DNA from 2 places in the Nocardia sp. CY15 genome. Region 2 is predicted to be linked to the other one. Evidence: riboswitches for the same ligand, from Rfam matches in the RefSeq annotation. Region 2 holds a riboswitch; the other holds the start of a gene.
What was found. A riboswitch is a leader RNA that binds a small molecule or an ion and turns the genes downstream of it on or off. The one in region 2 is predicted to bind thiamine pyrophosphate.

Region 1 (9,441 bases), on a different contig from region 2:
ACCGCACGCGTACCTGGATGGACGTGCCGAGGCGCACGCGGCGATCGACATGGTGCGCGCGGCGCGCGCGGTCGATGATTCGCTGTCGTCGAAGTGGATCGCCATCGGCCAGTCCCAAGGTGGTGGCGCGGCGGTCTTCACCGCGTCCCTCGCCACCGGGTACGCCCCCGACCTCGACTATCGCGGCGCCGTCGCCACCGGCCCCGCCTCCAATATCGTCGAGGCCGCCTCTTTCCTCGGGCCCGATACGCCGGGGATCGACAACGCGCATCTCACCGCCTATCTCGCGTACGTGATGAACGGGCTGAAGGCAGCACGACCGGACTTCGACCTGGACAGCTATCTCAGCCCGGTCGGCAAGCAGTTGGCGACCGCCGCGGAGTCGCTGTGCTTCCAGCCGTTGGCCGATCGGGCGCGAGGAGTCCCGGTCGGCCGATTGTTCGCCCGCCCACTGGCCGACGGCGATTTCGTCGCCACCGCCCGTCCGGTCATGGACGTCCCGCTCGCGGGATACGACCGCCCGTTGTTCATCGGTCAGGGCACGAACGACACCGACGTGCCCACCCCGCTGACCGCGAAGCTGGTCGCCGATCTTGCATCGCACGGCGTCCGGCCCGAGCTGCACGTGTATCCGGGGAAGGACCACAGCGCGACCATGGCCGCGTCGTTGACCGACAGCATCCCGTTCGTCGCAAGTCTTTTCGCCTGATCCTGGGGCGAGGCGCTCAGGCGCGCGCCGCGGCGGGCTCGAGGTCGACGGCGTCCGGAAGCGGCACGGTGGTCTTGCGGACCGGGATGGCCACTTTCGGCGACAGGTGACCGTGGCCCCGGCCGTGAACGCGGCCCCGCGCGTCGGTTGATGCACACGAAATCTCCACAATCGACGCCGGATCTCTCCACAGCCGGTGGTTAGGGTTCGGTGCATGGAACACAGCGCACCGGCGCAGGGCGCACGGCGGATCCTGGTGGTGGACGACGAGATGACCATCGCGGAGTCCGTCGCGGCGCGCCTGCGGGCGGAGGGATTCACGGTCGATGTGGCGCACGACGGCCCGTCGGCGGTCACCGCCGCCGAGGCCGCGGAGCCCGATCTGGTGGTGCTCGACGTCATGCTGCCCGGGTTCGACGGACTGGAAGTGTGCCGCCGCATCCAGGCGCGCCGCCCGGTCCCCGTCCTCATGCTGACCGCGCGTGCCGACGAAACCGACCAGCTCGTCGGCTTGGGCGTCGGCGCGGACGACTATCTGACCAAGCCGTTCTCGCTGCGCGTGCTCGCCGCCCGGGTGCACGCGCTGTTGCGCCGGATGGACCGGGCGGCCGACCGCGACGGCGTGACGATACTGGTCGGCGATCTCCGCATCGATGTCGACCAGCGCCGGGTCTGGCGGGCGGACGTGGAGGCACGGCTCACGCCGTTGGAATTCGATCTGCTCGCCCGGCTGGCCCGTCGCCCGCGCATGGTGCTCGCGCGCGAGCGGCTGCTCGAAGACGTCTGGGACTGGTCGGACGCGGCGGGCACCCGCGCGGTCGACAGCCACATCAAGGCGTTGCGCCGAAAGCTCGGCTCCGATCTGATCCGCACCGTGCGTGGCGTCGGATACGCGTTGGAGGCCCGATGAGTGCCCAGCCCGCTCGCGCGCCGGAACAGCCGAACTCGGAAATAACCGGTGCCACCGGATCTCCCAGGTGGTGGCGGTGGGCGCGCCGGGTGAGCGACCAGGCGGCCGAACGCTTACCGCGGCCGCTGGACCCGGTGAAATCGATCAAGCTGAAACTCGCGATTCTCATGCTCTGCTCCGGTGGTGTCGCGTTCGGCTTCTTCCGGTTCAAGATCGGGTGGCTGCCGCCGCGCACTACGCTCGCCGCGGTGGTGATCGCGCTGGTGACCTCGCAGTTCCTCGCGCACGGCATCACAAGGCCGCTGCGGGAGATGACCGCGGCGGCGAAGCGGATGGCCCAAGGCGACTACACCCTGCGGGTGCGGGCCAGTTCCCGCGACGAAGTCGGCCAACTGGCCGAGGCGTTCAACCAGATGGCTGCCGACCTGGCCGCGGCCGACCAGCAGCGCCGCGACCTCATCGCGAATGTCTCGCACGAATTACGCACTCCCATCACGGCTTTGAACGCGGTATTGGAGAACCTGGTCGACGGTGTCTCCCAACCCGACCCGGCGACCTTGCGCACCGCACTCGCCCAGACCGAACGGCTGGCCCTGCTCGTCTCCGAACTGCTCGACCTCTCCAGTATCGAAGCCGGCGCCTTCCCGCTCGATCGCGAGGACGTGCCCATCGCACCGCTGTTGGCCGACGTCGTCGCCGAAGCGGAGGTCATGACGGCCGCGCTCGGGCGCGGTGTGCGCTTCCGCGCCGACGTGGCCTCCGGCGCCGACCGTGTGTACGCCGACCGTGCGCGTCTGCACCAGGTGCTGCTCAATCTGCTCGACAACGCCGCTCGGCACGGGCCCGCGGGCGGGGAAGTCCGTCTAGCCGTGCGCGCGTCGCCGGGTGAGGTCGTGATCGACGTGGAGGACGACGGTCCCGGCATCCCGCCCGCCGAACGCGCCCGGGTGTTCGACCGGTTCACCCGAGGTGGCCGCACCGCCGGTGGCGGCACCGGACTCGGCCTCGCCATCTCCCGCTGGGTGATCGACCTGCACGGCGGCACCATCGCCGTCGCCGATCCCGGCTCCCGCATCCGGGTGGTTCTGCCCGGACGCTGACCTGCCACACCATACGACCCGGGTCCCAGGACGGACCCGGGGTGATCGCGCACGCCTATCGAAGGACCGAAGCATGTCCACAGAACCCGAATCCCCCGCGACACCCTCGGGGGACGAAGTGCCCCCTGTTTCGACAGGCGCCTCCGCCGAGGGGGCGACGGATGCCGGCGAGGCGCCCGCCGCCCCTCCGGCTCCGGCGGTGGATACACCGGCGCCACCAGGTCGAGGGAAGGAGGCGGAGGGGACCGCCGCGTCCCCGGCGCGGTCCGGCGACACCTCGGCTCCGATGTCGCCGGTGGTGGTGCCGACCTTTGAATCACGACCGCCCAAGTGGCGTCGCGTGGCCCGCCCTCCCGGCGTGGCGCTCGCCGCCGCCACCTCCGGGCTGGCCGCCGCGATACTCATCCAGTGGGACCGGCCCGGTATCGGATGGGTCCTCGCCGCCGCCATCTCCGCGGCGGCGGTCTGGATCGTCGACCGCAACGCGCGCAGAGGCGTGCCGATCGTTACCGCGGCTGAAGCCGAAACGACGCCCGAAAAGTCCGCATCCTCGATGTCTTTCGCCCATCGAACCCGCTATGCCGGTCGGCTGTGGTGGGCGGCGCTCGCGCTCGCGCTGTTCGCGGTGGGCGCAGTGCGCGCCGCGGGTTGGTTGTTCGCGCTGTGCGTCGTCGCGGCATGTGTCGCCGGTTCGCTGGCGGTGGTGGGCCGCCGCTCGGCGAACGGCTTCCTCTACGACGCCCTCGCCGTCGGGCTCGAGGCGCTGGACGCCGTGCCGTGGGCGTACGAGGGCACTGCCCGGGTGCGCGGCGGCATCGCGTCACGCGGGGGGCGGCTGGGGCTGTCGGTGGCGGTGACCGTCGCGCTGCTCGCGGTGTTCGTTCCGCTACTCGGCAGCGCCGACGCGATGTTCGCCGCGCTGCTCGAGACCGTGACGCCGGACCTCGACGCGCCGTCGGTGCTGCGGTGGATCGTCCTGTTCGCGGTGGTCGCACTCGGCGCGCTCGGCGCGATGTTCGTGCTGGCCGCGCCGCCGCCGCCCGCCACAGCGGCAGCGGGTGGGCGGACCTTGCGCCGAGCGGAATGGGTGCTGCCGGTCGGTGCGGTCGCGATCCTGTTCGCGGCGTTCGTCGCGACCCAGTTCGTCGTGCTCTTCGGCGGCGACGACTATGTCCAGGACACCTCGGGTCTGACCTACGCCGAGTACGCGCGTACCGGGTTCTGGCAGCTGTCGGCCGTCACCGTGCTGACCCTGGCGGTGCTGATGGTCGTGCTGCGCTGGGCCGCCCAGGACACGGCCGCCGACCGGTGGTGGCTGCGTGGGCTGCTCACGGCGGTGAGCGTGCTCGCGCTGGTCATCGTCGCCTCAGCGCTCGGCCGGATGTGGACCTATCAGCAAGCCTACGGCTTCACGGTGCTGCGCCTGCTGGTGGAAGCCTGCGAACTGTGGCTGGGCCTGGTCTATGTGCTGGTCCTGCTCGCGGTCGTGCGGTTGCGCCGGTCCTGGTTGCCGCGTGCCGTGCTGGGCACCGCGATGGCCACCCTGTTGGCACTGGCCGTCCTCGACCCGGAGCGATGGATCGCCGAAGAGAACATCGATCGCTGGGAGCGGGGCAAATCGCTGGACACTCAGTACTTGGTCACGCTTTCGCCGGATGCCCTGCCCGCGACCGACCGGCTCCCCGAGCCGCTGCGCACGCAGATGCGCACCCGGCTGCGGGCCGATCTCGACGGGGACACCTGGCAGAGCTGGAATCTGTCCCGGGCGAGAGCGCGATGAGCCCGCATGCAATATACTTGTATTATCGCTGATCGTGGGTTATAACTGGCCCGAGTGGGCACTGTTGTCGCTGGTGGGAATCGACCCGCGCGAAGTGCTGCAGGTGCTCATGGGCGCCCGCCGATGGCCTCGGCAGGCGCGTGGCCGGAACGAGCTCGCGGTCCTCACGGTGTGGGGCCGGACCGAGGCAGGCCGGCCACTCATCGTCGCTGTCCGCCGCACCGAGGGCTGGCAGTGGGACATCCTGGGCGCGGTCGAGATGACCGAGGCTCAGGTGGCCGAACTCGAGCGTTGGGAGCACGCCGATGACTGACTATCCGACGAACCCGAAGGACGTCCAGGACTTCCTGTCCGGTCTCGAATACACCGACGCGCCCGTGGACCCGGCCCAGTTGCCCCCGCCGCTGCGCGCCGAGGACACGGTCACCGTCACCACGTCGCTGCGCATCCCGCTCGAGCTGCATCAACGGGTGAAGAAGGCCGCCCAGCAGCGGAATGTGACCATGTCCGCCCTCATCCGCGACTGGATCGAGCTGGAATTGACCGCCTTGGAGAACGACCAGCCCATCTCGCGCGCCGACGCCTTGCGGGCGCTGGCCGCCCTGCACCCGTTGCGCCAGTCGGCCTGACCGGCTCGAGGGTGGGAGGCTTCGAGGGGCGCGGCGATCAGGCTGAATCATTCCGGGCCGCACCGATTCCGTCGAGCGCCCGACGCACCGCCTCGGCCGGGTCGGTGGCAGGCGCCGTCGCCGACATCGGACGACCATTCGAGTCGCGAACCTCCCAACCTCCCAGGGAGACCACCGGAATCCCTCCGCGCCGCCGCGCGAGCGCGACCTCCGACAGCGTGCCCCACGAGCCGCCGATGACGATCACGGCATCGGCCGATTCGACCAGAATCGCGTTGCGGGCCTCACCCATACGGGTGAACAACACCGCCGACAAACCGGGGCAGACCGCGTCGCGATCGGTGTCCGGTCGCACCCCGATCACCAGCCCGCCGGCACGCGACGCCCCGTCGGCGACCGCGGCCATCACCCCGGACCCACCGCCGCACAGCACGGTCACTCCCGCCTGCGCCAAGAGGTCGCCGACCGTGCACGCCCACTGCGCTTCCTGCTCAGTGCACTCTCTCGGCCCGCAAACCGCGACCTGCCGCACCGGCGCCACCTCCCTGTCCTCACCCCGCCGGTCGCGGTGACACGACCGGCTCGAGCCGTTCCCGCAACGCGATGGCATCGCGCGGCGCCATCACCTTCGCGTCGTTGTCGAAATAGGTGTACACGTCGCCGGATTCGGCCCACGAGCGGATCTTCTCCGCCCACATGTCCAAGCCCTCGTCGGTGTAACCGCTGACGTAGAGCTCGTCGTGTCCGTGTAATCGGATGTAGACGAAATCGGCGGTGACCTCTTCGAGCAGCGGATACTTGCCCGCGGCGTCGGCGACGACGAGCGCCACGCCGTGGCGGGTGAGCAGTTCGGTGAACGCCGGGGTCACGAAGCTGTCGTGCCGTATCTCCAGAGCATGCCGCATCGGCCGGTCGGCGTCGGTGCTCGTGTACGCGGGGTCGACACGGTGATCGTGGCGGCGCGCGATCTCGGCGGCCTGCTCGGTGCTGCGGGGGAGCCGGGACAGGAAAGCGTCCAGAACATCGGCGTCGAAGCGGAAGGTCGGAGGCAGCTGCCAGAGAATCGGCCCCAACTTGGGGCCGAGCGCCAGCGGGCCGGACGCGAGGAAGTTGGCCAGCAGCTCGTCACCGTCGCGCAGGCGCTTCATGTGGGTAATGAACCGGCTGCCCTTCACCGCGAACACGAAATCGCCCGGGGTCTGCTCTGCCCAGCGCTGGTAGCTCGACGGGCGCTGCAGCGAATAGAACGAGCCGTTGATCTCGACGCTGTCGAGACGCTCCGCGAGATAGGTTAATTCGCGCTTGTGCGTCAGTCCCTCGGGATAGAAGGTTCCGCGCCAAGGCGGGTACACCCATCCCGACGTGCCGATCCGGATCTGGCTCATCTCTCCATGGTGGCAAATCCGCTACGCCGACGCGCTACTCGCCGTGACCCGGCCGACCAGCCACGCCACCGCGAGGGCCGCCAAGAACGACAGCAGCGATGCGCTCATCCACGCCTGCCCGGTGAAGTGCAGAGCCCGGCGCAGCGCATCCCAGAAATCGGTCCACACACCCGCGTCGCCCGGATTGACCAGTTGATACACCGCGAATCCGGTCAGCCACGCGACCACCATTCCCCACCGGGCCGGCGCGTCCGGCGCGGTGTTCCACACACGCTCGGCGCGCAGGAAGAAGTCCGCGACAAGCACTCCGAGCAGCGGCACGAACACCGAGCCGATCAGCCCGAGGAACCCGAAGTAGTTCGCCATGTCCAACCGCAGCGCCAAGACGGTGATCAGCGCGCCGACGCCGATCGACAGCACCCGGCGGTCGACGCGCGGCGCGAGATTCTGGACCGACACCGCCGTGGAGTAGACGTTGGCGAAGGATTGATCCGCCTCCCGCAAGACGAAGACGAAGAAGAACAGCGCACCGAGGCTCACGTGTAAGAACGACGCATACGGCCCGCCCTCGCCGGTCGCCAGCGCCAGCGCGAACAGGCCGAGGACATAGGCGACGATCTGGGTGAGCGCGTACGCGCCGCCTGCGGCGCCGAAGGCGGCGCGGCCGGTGCGGGCATGACGGGTGTAGTCGGCGGCGACCGGCACCCACGAGATGGAGACGGCCAGCGCGGCGTCGGTGGCGATCCAGAAGAGGTTCCAATCGACGCCGAACGGGCCGCCGCCGCTCGGTCCCGGGTTCGCTCGCAGATCGGGCAGACCGGCGCGGAAGAACTGGATGTAGAACCAGATCAGGGCGACCACGACGCCGGCCGTCACGAACCGGCGCAGCAACCGGACCGACCCGAGCGGCCAGATGGTGAGCAGTGTCGTGAGCACGCCCGCGGCGACCACGTAGAGCCAGTGCGGACCTCCGCCGAACAGTTCTTCGGCCGCATCGCCGATGACGATCAGCTCGAAGGTTCCCCAGCCGATCAACTGAGCGATATTGAGCAGCGTGGGCAGGTAACTGAGTTTCGCGCCGAACAGCCCGCGCAGCAGGACCATCGCGGGTTGTCCCGTGCGCGCGCCCGTCAGCGCCGCGGCGCCGAGCATCAGGCCGCCCACAACGGTGCCCAGGACGGTCGCCAGGATGCCCGCCGCGATCGAGATCCGCGCGGATCCCTCGGAATTCGGCGCGAGTACCGTGTACGCGCCGGAGAACGCGAAGAGGCTGACACCGAGGTTGGCCCAGAACGCACTCTGGTCCCAGAACGAGAGCACCTTCGGTGCGGGCTGGCCGAGGGTCAGCGGGGCTTCGTGCCCCGCGCTCGCGCGAGTCGGCGACGACATGACGGAAACGCTCTCCCTACGCCGGCATTACCCGGACAGGTTCATGCGGTCGGCGAAGCGTTTCCGTTCGCCCTCTCAGCCCGGCCGTGCCCGAGCTCCCGCGGTGCTGTGATTCCGGCGAATAGTACACCCGCACCAGTTCCCGCGACCCAGAGCGGGACGCCCCAGGCGGTGGCGGGTTACCGCCGTCGCGGTTGTCTCGGATCTCAGCCCATGAGGAAGGAGGCGGCGAACCACGCGAGCACGACCAGCACCGCGCCGATCAGCGCGCCCGGGAACAATGCCCGACCTTGCCTGGCTGCCATGCCCGACAGCAGCGCGCCCACGGCGAATCCCACGATCCCGCCACCGACCATGATCCACAGACCCGCACTGGTGTCCACGCGGCACTCCGGCTTGGAGTCGCAGACGCCGCCCGCCATCAGAAACCACGGCGCGAGGACCGCCGACATCGCGGCCAGCGTCGCGGGCAGGAGCCACAGCAGTGCGGTGAGGACGAGATCCGTACTGCGGGGCGGCTCGACCGCGCGAATCTCGGGCTCGCGCGTGGGATAGCCGGAGGGCGTCGTGCCTTGGGACACCTGGTTCAGGTAACCGTGCATCGTGTCTCGCTATCGCTTGTCGGTGGAGTCGACCGGGCCGATGGAAGTTATACACCAGCGCCCCGCACGTGGAAGTGCTTGTGCTCCCGCGCATGCGAGCACCCCGGTGGCCGATCGTCCGCCCACCGGACCCGGTCGCGGGCGCGCCGCCCGCAGCGAACGCGCGGCACCACAACGCGATTCGCGGGCACGTGCCCGCCCGGGTTGCCGGCAGCCGGTGCTCCTGGCACGGGCGACGGCGCGGATCGGTCGGCGAGAAGCGTCGAATCCGGTTGGCATGCGGTGAAAAACGTCGCATCGGCGCAGGTGACCTGCTGCTACCGATGCCCGGTAACTACCTAAGCGACCATCGTGTGTGTCGATCCGCTCCGCGGTCGGGACGACGCGTCGCACGGGTGCACCGCAAGGACCGAAAGACAACGACGTTCCGGCGCTCCGCGTCGAGCTCGCCCGATCGCACTCGCCGAAGACGCTTCTACTGTGGGAGTCGCACATTGACCATGCCCCGAGATGACCAGACCACGCGCAGCCCCGGTACCCACCGCGGGTCGCCCATCGACAACGACATCGACCGGGTAGCACTGCATTCCCCGGAGTTCGCCGCCGATCCGCATCGCGCCTACCGGGACATGCGCGCCCGCTACGGTTCTATGGCGCCGGTCGAGCTGGCGCCGGGCGTGCCCGCGACTCTGGTGCTGCGGTATCACACCGCCGTGCGAATCCTGCACGATCCCCAGCACTTTCCCGCGGACCCGCGCACCTGGGAGGCGAGTGTCCCCGCGGACTGCCCGGTGCTACCGGTGCTGCAGTGGCGTCCGAACGCCTTGCGCAGCACGGGCGAAGCACACGAGCGCTACCGCCAGGCCAACACCGCGAGCATCGACGCCGTCAACCTGCACGTCCTGCACGAAACGGTGGAGCGGATCGCGGTCCCGCT
Region 2 (9,441 bases):
CTGGCCGCCACCGCGACGGACGCGATGGTCGATCGCGAGGCGCGAAAAGGCAAGGGCGCCAGCGATCACGCTCCGGTGATCGCCGAGTTCGCCGACGGCCCCGGGCACTCGTGACCCGCCCGGCGCAGCCGCCCTTCCCCCGCCGCAGCGGGAGCCGGACGACCGGCGCCAGGTTGGGCGGAATGAACAACGACGCGGCCGTGGGGCCACGGCAACGTGCGCAACACCTCGGCCCGGAGCGCCGCCGCCCGCAGGTGCTCGACACCGCGCTCGCCATCGCCGTGGAGGACGGCATCGCCGCGGTCACCATGGCCGCGATCGCGGAGCGCATGAACGTGACCAGGCCGGTGGTCTACGCCTGCTTCGCCGATCGCGTGGAGCTGATCGAGGCACTGATCCAGCGCGAGGAGGGCTACCTGGTCAGCGGCGTGCTCGAGGTGGTCACGCCGCGCCCCGTGAACGCGGACGAGACCGTGTTCGTCGAGGGGTTCCGCGCCCTGCTGACGAAGGCCGCGATCCGGCCCGAAGCCTGGCGGCTGGTCTACGGCAATCCCGATCCCGCGGTGGCGAATTCGTTCGGTCGCGGCCGCGCGCTCGTCATCGAGCGCTGTACGAAACTGTTGCGGCCGACGCTGCGCGCCTGGGGCACCGCGGACGCCGAGCGCAAGCTGCCCGTGCTGGTGGAGCAGTGGGTGTCCGCGGGCGAAGGGGCGGTGCGCGCGCTGCTCGCGGACCAGCAGGGCTGGACACCGGCGGATCTCGGCGCGTTCGTCGGCGCGGCGGTCTACCGCGCCCTGCGCAACGCCTGATTGTCAGGCTGCGTTTCCGCTGCCCTCGCCCGGCCCGGTCACTACGATGGTGATCAACTATCCGACCACCGGCTGGCGGAGGAACGGTCATGGCGTTCTATCGGCAAGTGGGTGCGGTGCCGCCGAAGCGGCACACCCAGCATCGTGACGAGCGGGGCCGGCTCTACTACGAGGAGCTGATGGGCGAGGAGGGCTTCTCCGGCGACTCCTCGCTGCTCTATCACCGCGGCCTGCCACCGGCACTGGTCGACTCGACAGTGTGGGAACTGCCCGATCAGCGGACGACGCCGAATCATCCGCTACGCCATCGGCATCTGCGCCTGCACGCCCTGTTCCCCGGCGACGTTGCGGCGGAGACCGACCCGGTCACCGGGCGGCGCCTGCTGCTCGGCAACGCGGACGTGCGCATCTCCTACGTCGTGGCCGAGAACGAATCGCCGCTGTATCGCAACGCGATCGGCGACGAGCTGGTGTACGTGGAATCCGGCACCGCGGTGGTCGACACGGTATTCGGCGCGCTGCCCGCGCGGCAAGGCGATCAGGTGCTCATCCCGCGTGCCACGACCCACCGCTGGCGGCCTACCGGCCCGGACCCGTTACGGACATATGTGATCGAGGCGACCGGGCACATCACGCCGCCGAAACGCTACCTGTCGAAGTTCGGCCAGTTGCTCGAGCATGCCCCGTATTGCGAGCGCGACCTGCACGGACCGACCGAGACGATCACCGAATCCGGCGCGGAGGTGGAGGTGCTCGTCAAGCACCGCCCCGGTGGAGAGATCGTCGGCACCCGGATGGTCTACGCCACCCATCCGTTCGACGTGGTCGGCTGGGACGGCTGCCTGTATCCGTGGACGTTCAATATCGCCGATTTCGAACCCATCACCGGCCGCATCCATCAACCGCCCCCCGTGCACCAGGCATTCGAGGGCGGCAACTTCGTCGTCTGCAACTTCGTTCCGCGCAAGGTGGACTACCACCCGCGATCGATCCCGGTGCCGTACTACCACTCCAACGTCGATTCCGACGAGGTCATGTTCTACTGCGGCGGGGACTACGCGGCGCGGAAAGGATCGGGTATCACCCAGGGCTCGGTGTCGGTGCACCCCGGCGGCTACGCCCACGGGCCACAGCCCGGCGCCTACGAGAACAGCATCGGCGTGGAGTACTTCGACGAGCTGGCCGTCATGGTCGACACCTTCCGCCCGCTGGAACTCGGTGAAGGCGCCTTGGCCTGCGAGGACCCGGCCTATGCGTGGACCTGGTCCGGGCGGAGCCCCGAGTGAGGACCGAGCTCGAGGTACCCCCGGAGTCCTTGTTCGGTCCGGACAACCTGCCTTATGGAGTGTTCGCACCGGCCGGCAGCGCCCCTCGGGTGGGCGTCCGGCTCGGCGAATACGTCATCGATCTGGCTGTGCTCCTCGATGATCCGGTGTTCGCCGCGCCGAATCTGAATGCTTTCCTGGCGCAGGGCCCCGCACGCTGGCGCGAGGTACGCGATCGGATTCGTGAATCCGTGGGCGGTGAGATCGACAGCGCCGCGGTACACCACCTGGACCGAGTGGAACTGCGGCTGCCCGTGCGAATCGGCGATTACGTTGACTTCTACGCGAGCATCGATCACGCGACGAACCTCGGCCGCCTCTTCCGGCCGGACGGTGACCCGCTGCTGCCGAATTGGCGCCACTTGCCGGTCGGCTACCACGGGCGTGCGGGGACCGTCGTGGTCTCCGGCACCGAGGTGGCACGGCCGTGCGGTCAGCGCAGGACCGAGTCCGGCACACCGGATTTCGGACCGTCACGGCGGCTGGACATCGAGGCGGAACTCGGCTTTCTGATCGGTGTCGGCTCGCGGCTCGGCGTCCCGGTCGGGATCGATGAGTTCGCCGAACGGGTTTTCGGCGTCGCGCTGGTCAACGACTGGTCCGCGCGCGACATCCAGGCCTGGGAGTACCAGCCGCTCGGCCCGTTCGTCGGCAAGTCGTTCGCGACATCGATGTCGCCGTGGATCACCCCGCTGGCCGCTTTCGAGGCCGCGCGGATCCCGCTGCCCGAGCAGTCGCCCGAGCCGCTGCCCTACCTGCGGGGAACCGAGCACTGGGGGCTGGACATCGATCTCACCGTGGCGTGGAACCGACAGCCGGTCGCGTACCCGCCCTACGCCCGGATGTACTGGTCACCGGCGCAGATGCTCGCCCATCTCACCTCGAACGGCGCGTCCACCCGCACCGGCGATCTGTACGCCTCCGGCACCATCTCCGGCCCCGCACCCGACCAGCGGGGCTCGTTCATCGAGTTGTCGTGGGGCGGCAGCCGTCCGGTCCTGGTGAACGACCGGCAACGCACCTTCTTGGAAGACGGCGACGAAGTCACCATCACGGCGCAGGCTCCCGGACCGGGCACGACCCGGATCGGATTGGGCGAGGTCACCGGCCGCATCCGCCCCGCAGCTCACTAGCCGGAATCGCCGTCGCCGGTGCCCTGCTGCTCCCCGCGCAACTCGCCCCCGCGATCGCCACCGCCGCCCCGGCGCCGGTCGCCGATTCCGGATCGTCATCGACCGGCTCGGGGGGCTGCACCTCCAGCCAGCCACCGACTTGCAGCTCGCCCTTGGCTTACCTGCTCGTCCAACTCATCTCGGCCCTCTCCAGCGGTTCCGCCAACGCCCGCTGACGCGTTCCGGCGTGGGCGCGCCGGCAGATCCACTCGAGGATCCGGCGCGCCGCGCGGGGCCGCAGCAACCTGCCGGTGCTTGAGCACCAAGGCATCGGGGTACGCCGCGGCTACGGCCCCATACGCCAGACAAGGAGCGAGGTCATGACCGATCGCCCGGACGTGCTGCACCGCCGCCCCGACGGCGTCGACGACGCCACCGTCGCCGCGACCGGCAAACTCTCCGAAGCGCTGGAGACCGTCGAACGCGCCCGCGGCCACCTGTACGCCTTCCATCAGCTGACCGGCGGCGCCGACCTGGCGCTGGACGAGGCGGTGGAGATGTTCCGCGCGGCGGGCCACGCCCACATCGCCGACCGCATATCGACCGAGCTGATCGGGCGCAACGTCCTGGCCGGGCGCTGGACGTTCCAGATCGTCGAGGATTACGACGACAATTACTACGACGTGTTCCGCGGTATCGAACGGGCCACCCGGGAGGAACTGCTCGGCGGCCGCCGCCATCTCTACGAAGCCGAGATGAAGGAATCGCGGCGCACCCACGGTTTGCCCGGCCATTCGGCCACCCCCGAAACGGCGGAAGGTTCGTAACCCGAGCGTCGACACGACATTCGGCGTCTCGGATCACCCACGGCCCGCACGAGCGCTGCCCCGGCTCCCTGGCGGTTCAGTCGATCCTGCCGAATCGCCGGGCGCTTGTCGAACCGGTCCGGGTATGGTCGGGCGGGACAATTTCACACCCAACGGGGGCTCGCACCAGCGGGCTGAGAGGACGGCTAGCCGAGAGGCGTCAGGGCCGTCGACCGTATGAACCTGACCGGGTAATGCCGGCGTAGGGAGGAACAATATGGCACCCGCCGCTGCGTCCGACGGCGCATCCGCACCTGTCGACAGCGTCACCACCGGCCCCATCGAGGGCAGCGTCAAGCACTATCTCGAAGTCGACGACCTGCGCATTCCGGTGCGCCGGGTCAACCTGACCAACGGAGAGCACTTCGACGTCTACGACACCTCCGGCCCGTATACCGACGAGACGGCGACGATCGATCTGGAGAACGGTCTACCGAAGCTGCGCGATACCTGGACCAAGCCCGAGGGGGCGGGGCCGCGCACCCAGCTCGCCTGGGCCAGGGAAGGCATCATCACGCCGGAGATGCGCTTCATCGCCGCGCGCGAGGGCGTCTCACCGGAGCTGGTGCGCGAGGAAGTGGCCGCGGGCCGCGCGGTGATCCCGGCCAACCACCGGCACCCGGAACTCGAGCCCACCATCATCGGCAAGAAATTCCTGGTCAAGATCAACGCCAACATCGGCAACTCGGCGGTCTCGTCCTCGATCGCCGAGGAAGTGGAGAAGATGGTGTGGGCGACCCGCTGGGGCGCGGACACCATCATGGACCTGTCCACCGGCAAGAACATCCACGAGACGCGCGAGTGGATCCTGCGCAACTCCCCCGTCCCGGTCGGCACCGTGCCGATCTACCAGGCGCTGGAGAAGGTGAACGGCGATCCGACCGCGCTCACCTGGGAGATCTACCGCGACACCGTGATCGAGCAGTGTGAGCAGGGCGTGGACTACATGACCGTGCACGCCGGCGTGCTGCTGCGCTACGTCCCGCTGACCGCCAAACGGGTGACCGGCATCGTCTCGCGCGGCGGGTCGATCATGGCGGCGTGGTGCCTGGCGCATCACCAGGAATCGTTCCTGTACACGCACTTCGAGGAACTCTGCGAGATCCTGGCGCGCTACGACGTCACCTTCTCCCTCGGTGACGGCCTGCGGCCCGGCTCCATCGCCGATGCCAACGACGAGGCGCAGTTCGCCGAGCTGCGCACCCTCGGCGAGCTGACCAAGATCGCGAAATCTTATGGCGTACAGGTGATGATCGAGGGCCCCGGCCATGTGCCGATGCACAAGATCGTGGAGAACGTCCGGCTCGAGGAAGAGTTGTGCGAGGAGGCGCCGTTCTACACCCTCGGCCCGCTCGCCACCGACATCGCGCCCGCCTACGACCACATCACCTCGGCCATCGGGGCCGCCATCATCGCCCAGGCGGGCACCGCCATGCTCTGCTACGTCACGCCGAAAGAGCATCTCGGCCTGCCCAACCGCGACGACGTGAAAGTGGGCGTGATCACCTACAAGATCGCCGCGCACGCCGCCGACCTCGCCAAGGGGCATCCGCACGCACAGGAGCGCGACGACGCGCTGTCCAAGGCGCGTTTCGAGTTCCGCTGGCGTGATCAGTTCGCGCTGTCGCTGGACCCGGACACCGCCCGCGAGTACCACGACGAGACGCTGCCCGCCGAACCTGCCAAGACCGCGCACTTCTGCTCCATGTGCGGCCCGAAGTTCTGCTCGATGCGGATCTCGGCGGACGTGCGCGAGTACGCCGCGCGCCAAGGCCTGACCGAGACCGAGGCGCTGGAGGCCGGTATGGCGGCGAAGTCCGCCGAGTTCGCCCACAAAGGCAACGCGGTCTATCTGCCGGTCGTCTCGTAGCGACCGGCCGCCGCCCGCCGCATCCCGAGGATGTGACGGGCGGCGGGACGCCGGTTCATCACCTGGTCAAGGTTCGAGGTATAGCCGTTCGCAGGGCAAGCGTGGGAGCCCGGTCGTGTCGCCGGGCAGCACAGTTACCGCGTCGGGGCGGTGGTGGGTGTTCCATTCCTGCACGAACACCACGGCGGCGGTCAGGCAGGCCGCAAAGTCCATGCGCTGATCGTGCAGGTACACCGACAGGTGGACGTCGGGCTCCTCCGGGCGCGGAGACCCGGCCGGGCCGATCACGGCACCACCGCGCGCCGGGGGCTCATCGACTCGCCCGAACCGCTCGCGCGAGCAGGCACGCGCGCACCGCATCGACCACCACCCGGCCCGAGGGCCGGTAGGTGTCCTGCGGCGCTTCCATCCATGCCCGGTATCCGTTGGTGCTGTCGGCCGGGGACGGAAGCGCGATCAACGCGCCGTCGCGGATCACCTTCACCCGGTCGCGGAACAACCCCGCGAACGTGTGCGGGTCGTCGGGCAGATCAGGACGGACAAGGAACGTCCAGGTCCGCGAAGACGGGTGCGAGATGATCGGGCCGAGACTGTTCCCGCCGCTGCGCAACCGCTCCGCCACCGCGTGGCCCAACGGTTCGGGCACCGACACACCCCACACCATCGACCCCGTCCGCACCACAATGCGGCCGAGAGCTTCTGGTTCCACCTCGGCCGGGAGCTGGCACACCCGTTTGTAGAACGCGCACCGCCCGTGCGAGGTCGCCAGATCGAAACCCTCCGCGCCCGCCGCGCCCGCCGCGCTCACCCCCGCACCCCCGCGTCGATGGGGTCGCCGCACGGTGGGGGCGCGGAGGTGGGGTACAGGGCGCGGCCGAGCATCACATGCCCTGGCATGATCACGGCGCACACCCGCGCGAACTCGGCCGGGACCGACCCGCCCAGATGCGCCATCCCCGGAACGATCACCGCACCCGCCCGCGCCACATGCACCATTTCCAGCACAGCGGCCACAACGACCGACGAGACCGTCTGCGGTGCAGTCACATATGTGTGAGCCAACCTATAGCCATGCCGACGCGCCAGCGCCTCGATGGCGGTCTGATCGCTCGCCGCCTCCGCACCCGATACGCACCGCAACCCGATCGCCGACGCGCCGGGCGTTTCCGTCGGCAAGCCACGTAGCGGCGTCGACTCGTCTCTCAGATACGCCGCTATACGTTCCAGCTCGGCCACTCCCGCCGCATACAATCCCCGCTCGCTGCTCGCATCCATACCCCTGCGCCTCCCTGCGATTCGAATGGAAGGCACCCGACGCCGAGGGCATCAACACCAGCCAGCGGCCATAGCTGTGCTGGCGCGGCCGCGAGGAATCGGCCCGCTCACCCCGGCGTCGGGGCCGGAGCTGACGTTATGAGCAGGGCTACAACGGTTTTGTCCATCAAGGACAAACCACGGGGATTGATCAGTTCTTCGGTGCGGCTTCGGGACCGATGCCCAATCGCCAAGCCAGACCGCGCAATTCACGCCCTCCGACGTCGCGGCGAGCGGCACGTAGCACGTCGGCCACGGCTTCGCGTGCCAGGACATCGGCGTGGACACGTTGCGGTGCGAGATGTTCGGCGCGCAACAGCACTTGCACACCTTGTTCACGGCGGGTGGGATCGGTCAGCAGTGCGCGCCCGATTTCCATGTAGAACTCGGCTTGCCGTGACTTGCTGGGAATGCTGTGCACATTCACCCCGCGTGCCTTCTCGGCGACCTTCACCCCGTCGCCGAGTTCCATGCCGATGCACGCGCGCCAGATACCGACATTCGATGACCCGAACCACAACCGCCCGAATGTCCCCGTCTCGGTGTCCATGCGCGCGGCCAACTCGGCGGCCTCGTCCAAATGCGTGTCGGTAGTCGCGCGGTCGCGCTGCACCGCCGAGGCAAGCGCGGCCGACAGGTGCAGCATCCCGGAGGTTTGCAGGACTTCCGCGTCGTCCAGGTGCGGGCTCAGTTCGTCGAGGCACCGCACCGCGCGCCGATACTGTTCCGGCCGCGACAACCCGCCCGTGGCATCACCGCGTAGCCAGACGGCGAACCCGGTCCATGCAGGAGATTCCAGCATGGCGGCGCACTCCTGCGCGGCTTTCGCAGCGAGCAGCGGCAGGCCACGTCCGGCGAACCGCTTGGTCACCCACATAGCCGACGCATAACAGGTGATCAGGCCCAGCAGCGCGTTACGGCGATGTTCCGGAGAGCGGGCATAGACCGCGTGTAACTCAGCCAGCAGCGCAGGGGCAAGGTCGGCTTGACCGGCGTAGTCCGAAGACACCTGCGCCATATCGGCCAGTCGCTCGAGGTCAGCCGCGATGACGGGCCAATCGCGGACCTCGCCGCCGGGATCTTCGCCGAGTTCGTACACATCGAGCGCGCGTTCGATTGCCACGACGCCCGCATGGGCGGACTCGTTGCTCTCGGCACAGGAACCGGCTTGCCCGGCTGCGGGATAGAACTCCGCAGGCGAAACGCGCAGCGCCCGAGCCAGCGCCTCCAGGGTGGCGCGGTTGGACAAGGCTTGTTCACCGCGTTCGAGGCGAGCGAGGTATCCGAAGCTGATACCAGCCAGGCCCGCAACGACCTGGAGGCTCAGCCCGCGCCACGCGCGGATCTCACGCAGCCTGCGCCCGACTTCGTTCGGTGGAATGTCGTTCATGGCGTACTCCTCCGCCGATGGCTACCACTTGCGACGGTACCTTTCGCTTTCCATCGGCGAGTGGGGGCATGCAACAAAATTCGACATTTCGGCGTCCTGACGCCTGTGGCAGCCGACTACTGGCGCGGTCGACCCGACAAGGGGTATCCCTCGACCGAGTCGGCGCTCTGTCGGACTCTTAGCGCCAAGGCAGTCGAGCAGACCCGCGTCCTCGCACAGGCACCCAGCAAGGTGGACGCGCAGCGATCGAACGCGAACGCGCCGAGGCCCGTGCCGACAGCACACAGATCCTCGACACCGCACCCAAGGCCGCCGAGCGCTGAGCAGAACGCGCCCGAGCGCGACACCACGGACGCCGCCCAGGATGCGACCCCCGATGTAGCGGGTTTTCGGAAGCGCATGGGTTACGCCGAGCGTGATGATCGCAGGACATCGATCCGAGGAGAATTTATGCGACGACATGCCGGGCGGGCCTTGTTGGCCGCCGCAGGGCTGCTCAATACCGCGCCTGCGATCGGCGCGGTCGCCCCACAGGGAATGTACGCGGCCTACGGCATAGCTGCCGCAGACCGCGATCTCGAGGTGGTGCTGCGGCATCGGGCCGTGCTGTTCGCGGTCGTCGGTATCGGTCTGCTGCTGGCAATCCTTCGCCCCGTGCTACGTCCGATCGCTGTGTGCGCCAACACGATCAGCTTCGGCGGTTTTCTTGTCCTGGTGATCGCCGGAGGTCCGGTCGGCCCGGGATTGATGCGCGT

Region 1: it holds a riboswitch for thiamine pyrophosphate, as region 2 does, so the genes downstream of both, GVY39_RS32545 (cytosine permease) here and thiC (phosphomethylpyrimidine synthase ThiC) in region 2, are expected to answer to the same signal.

What each region holds. Positions count from the first base shown of each region.
Region 1 is NZ_VUOT01000056.1:8,545-17,985, forward strand. Features, by position in the region: gene GVY39_RS32505 (lipase family protein) at 1-709, shown strand, start outside; gene GVY39_RS32510 (response regulator transcription factor) at 924-1,619, shown strand; gene GVY39_RS32515 (HAMP domain-containing sensor histidine kinase) at 1,616-2,719, shown strand; gene GVY39_RS32520 (DUF4153 domain-containing protein) at 2,793-4,499, shown strand; gene GVY39_RS32525 (hypothetical protein) at 4,534-4,812, shown strand; gene GVY39_RS32530 (CopG family transcriptional regulator) at 4,805-5,128, shown strand; gene GVY39_RS32535 (LOG family protein) at 5,166-5,660, opposite strand; gene GVY39_RS32540 (DUF72 domain-containing protein) at 5,680-6,513, opposite strand; gene GVY39_RS32545 (cytosine permease) at 6,535-7,902, opposite strand; TPP riboswitch at 7,898-8,014, opposite strand; gene GVY39_RS32550 (hypothetical protein) at 8,109-8,504, opposite strand; gene GVY39_RS32555 (cytochrome P450) at 9,005-9,441, shown strand, end outside.
Region 2 is NZ_VUOT01000002.1:155,625-165,065, reverse strand. Features, by position in the region: gene GVY39_RS06585 (exodeoxyribonuclease III) at 1-114, shown strand, start outside; gene GVY39_RS06580 (TetR/AcrR family transcriptional regulator) at 183-809, shown strand; gene GVY39_RS06575 (homogentisate 1,2-dioxygenase) at 899-2,095, shown strand; gene fahA (fumarylacetoacetase) at 2,092-3,267, shown strand; gene GVY39_RS06565 (hypothetical protein) at 3,627-4,073, shown strand; TPP riboswitch at 4,216-4,338, shown strand; gene thiC (phosphomethylpyrimidine synthase ThiC) at 4,330-5,982, shown strand; gene GVY39_RS06555 (hypothetical protein) at 6,049-6,270, opposite strand; gene GVY39_RS06550 (DNA-directed RNA polymerase subunit beta) at 6,293-6,790, opposite strand; gene GVY39_RS06545 (hypothetical protein) at 6,787-7,257, opposite strand; gene GVY39_RS06540 (helix-turn-helix domain-containing protein) at 7,448-8,686, opposite strand; gene GVY39_RS06535 (hypothetical protein) at 9,137-9,441, shown strand, end outside.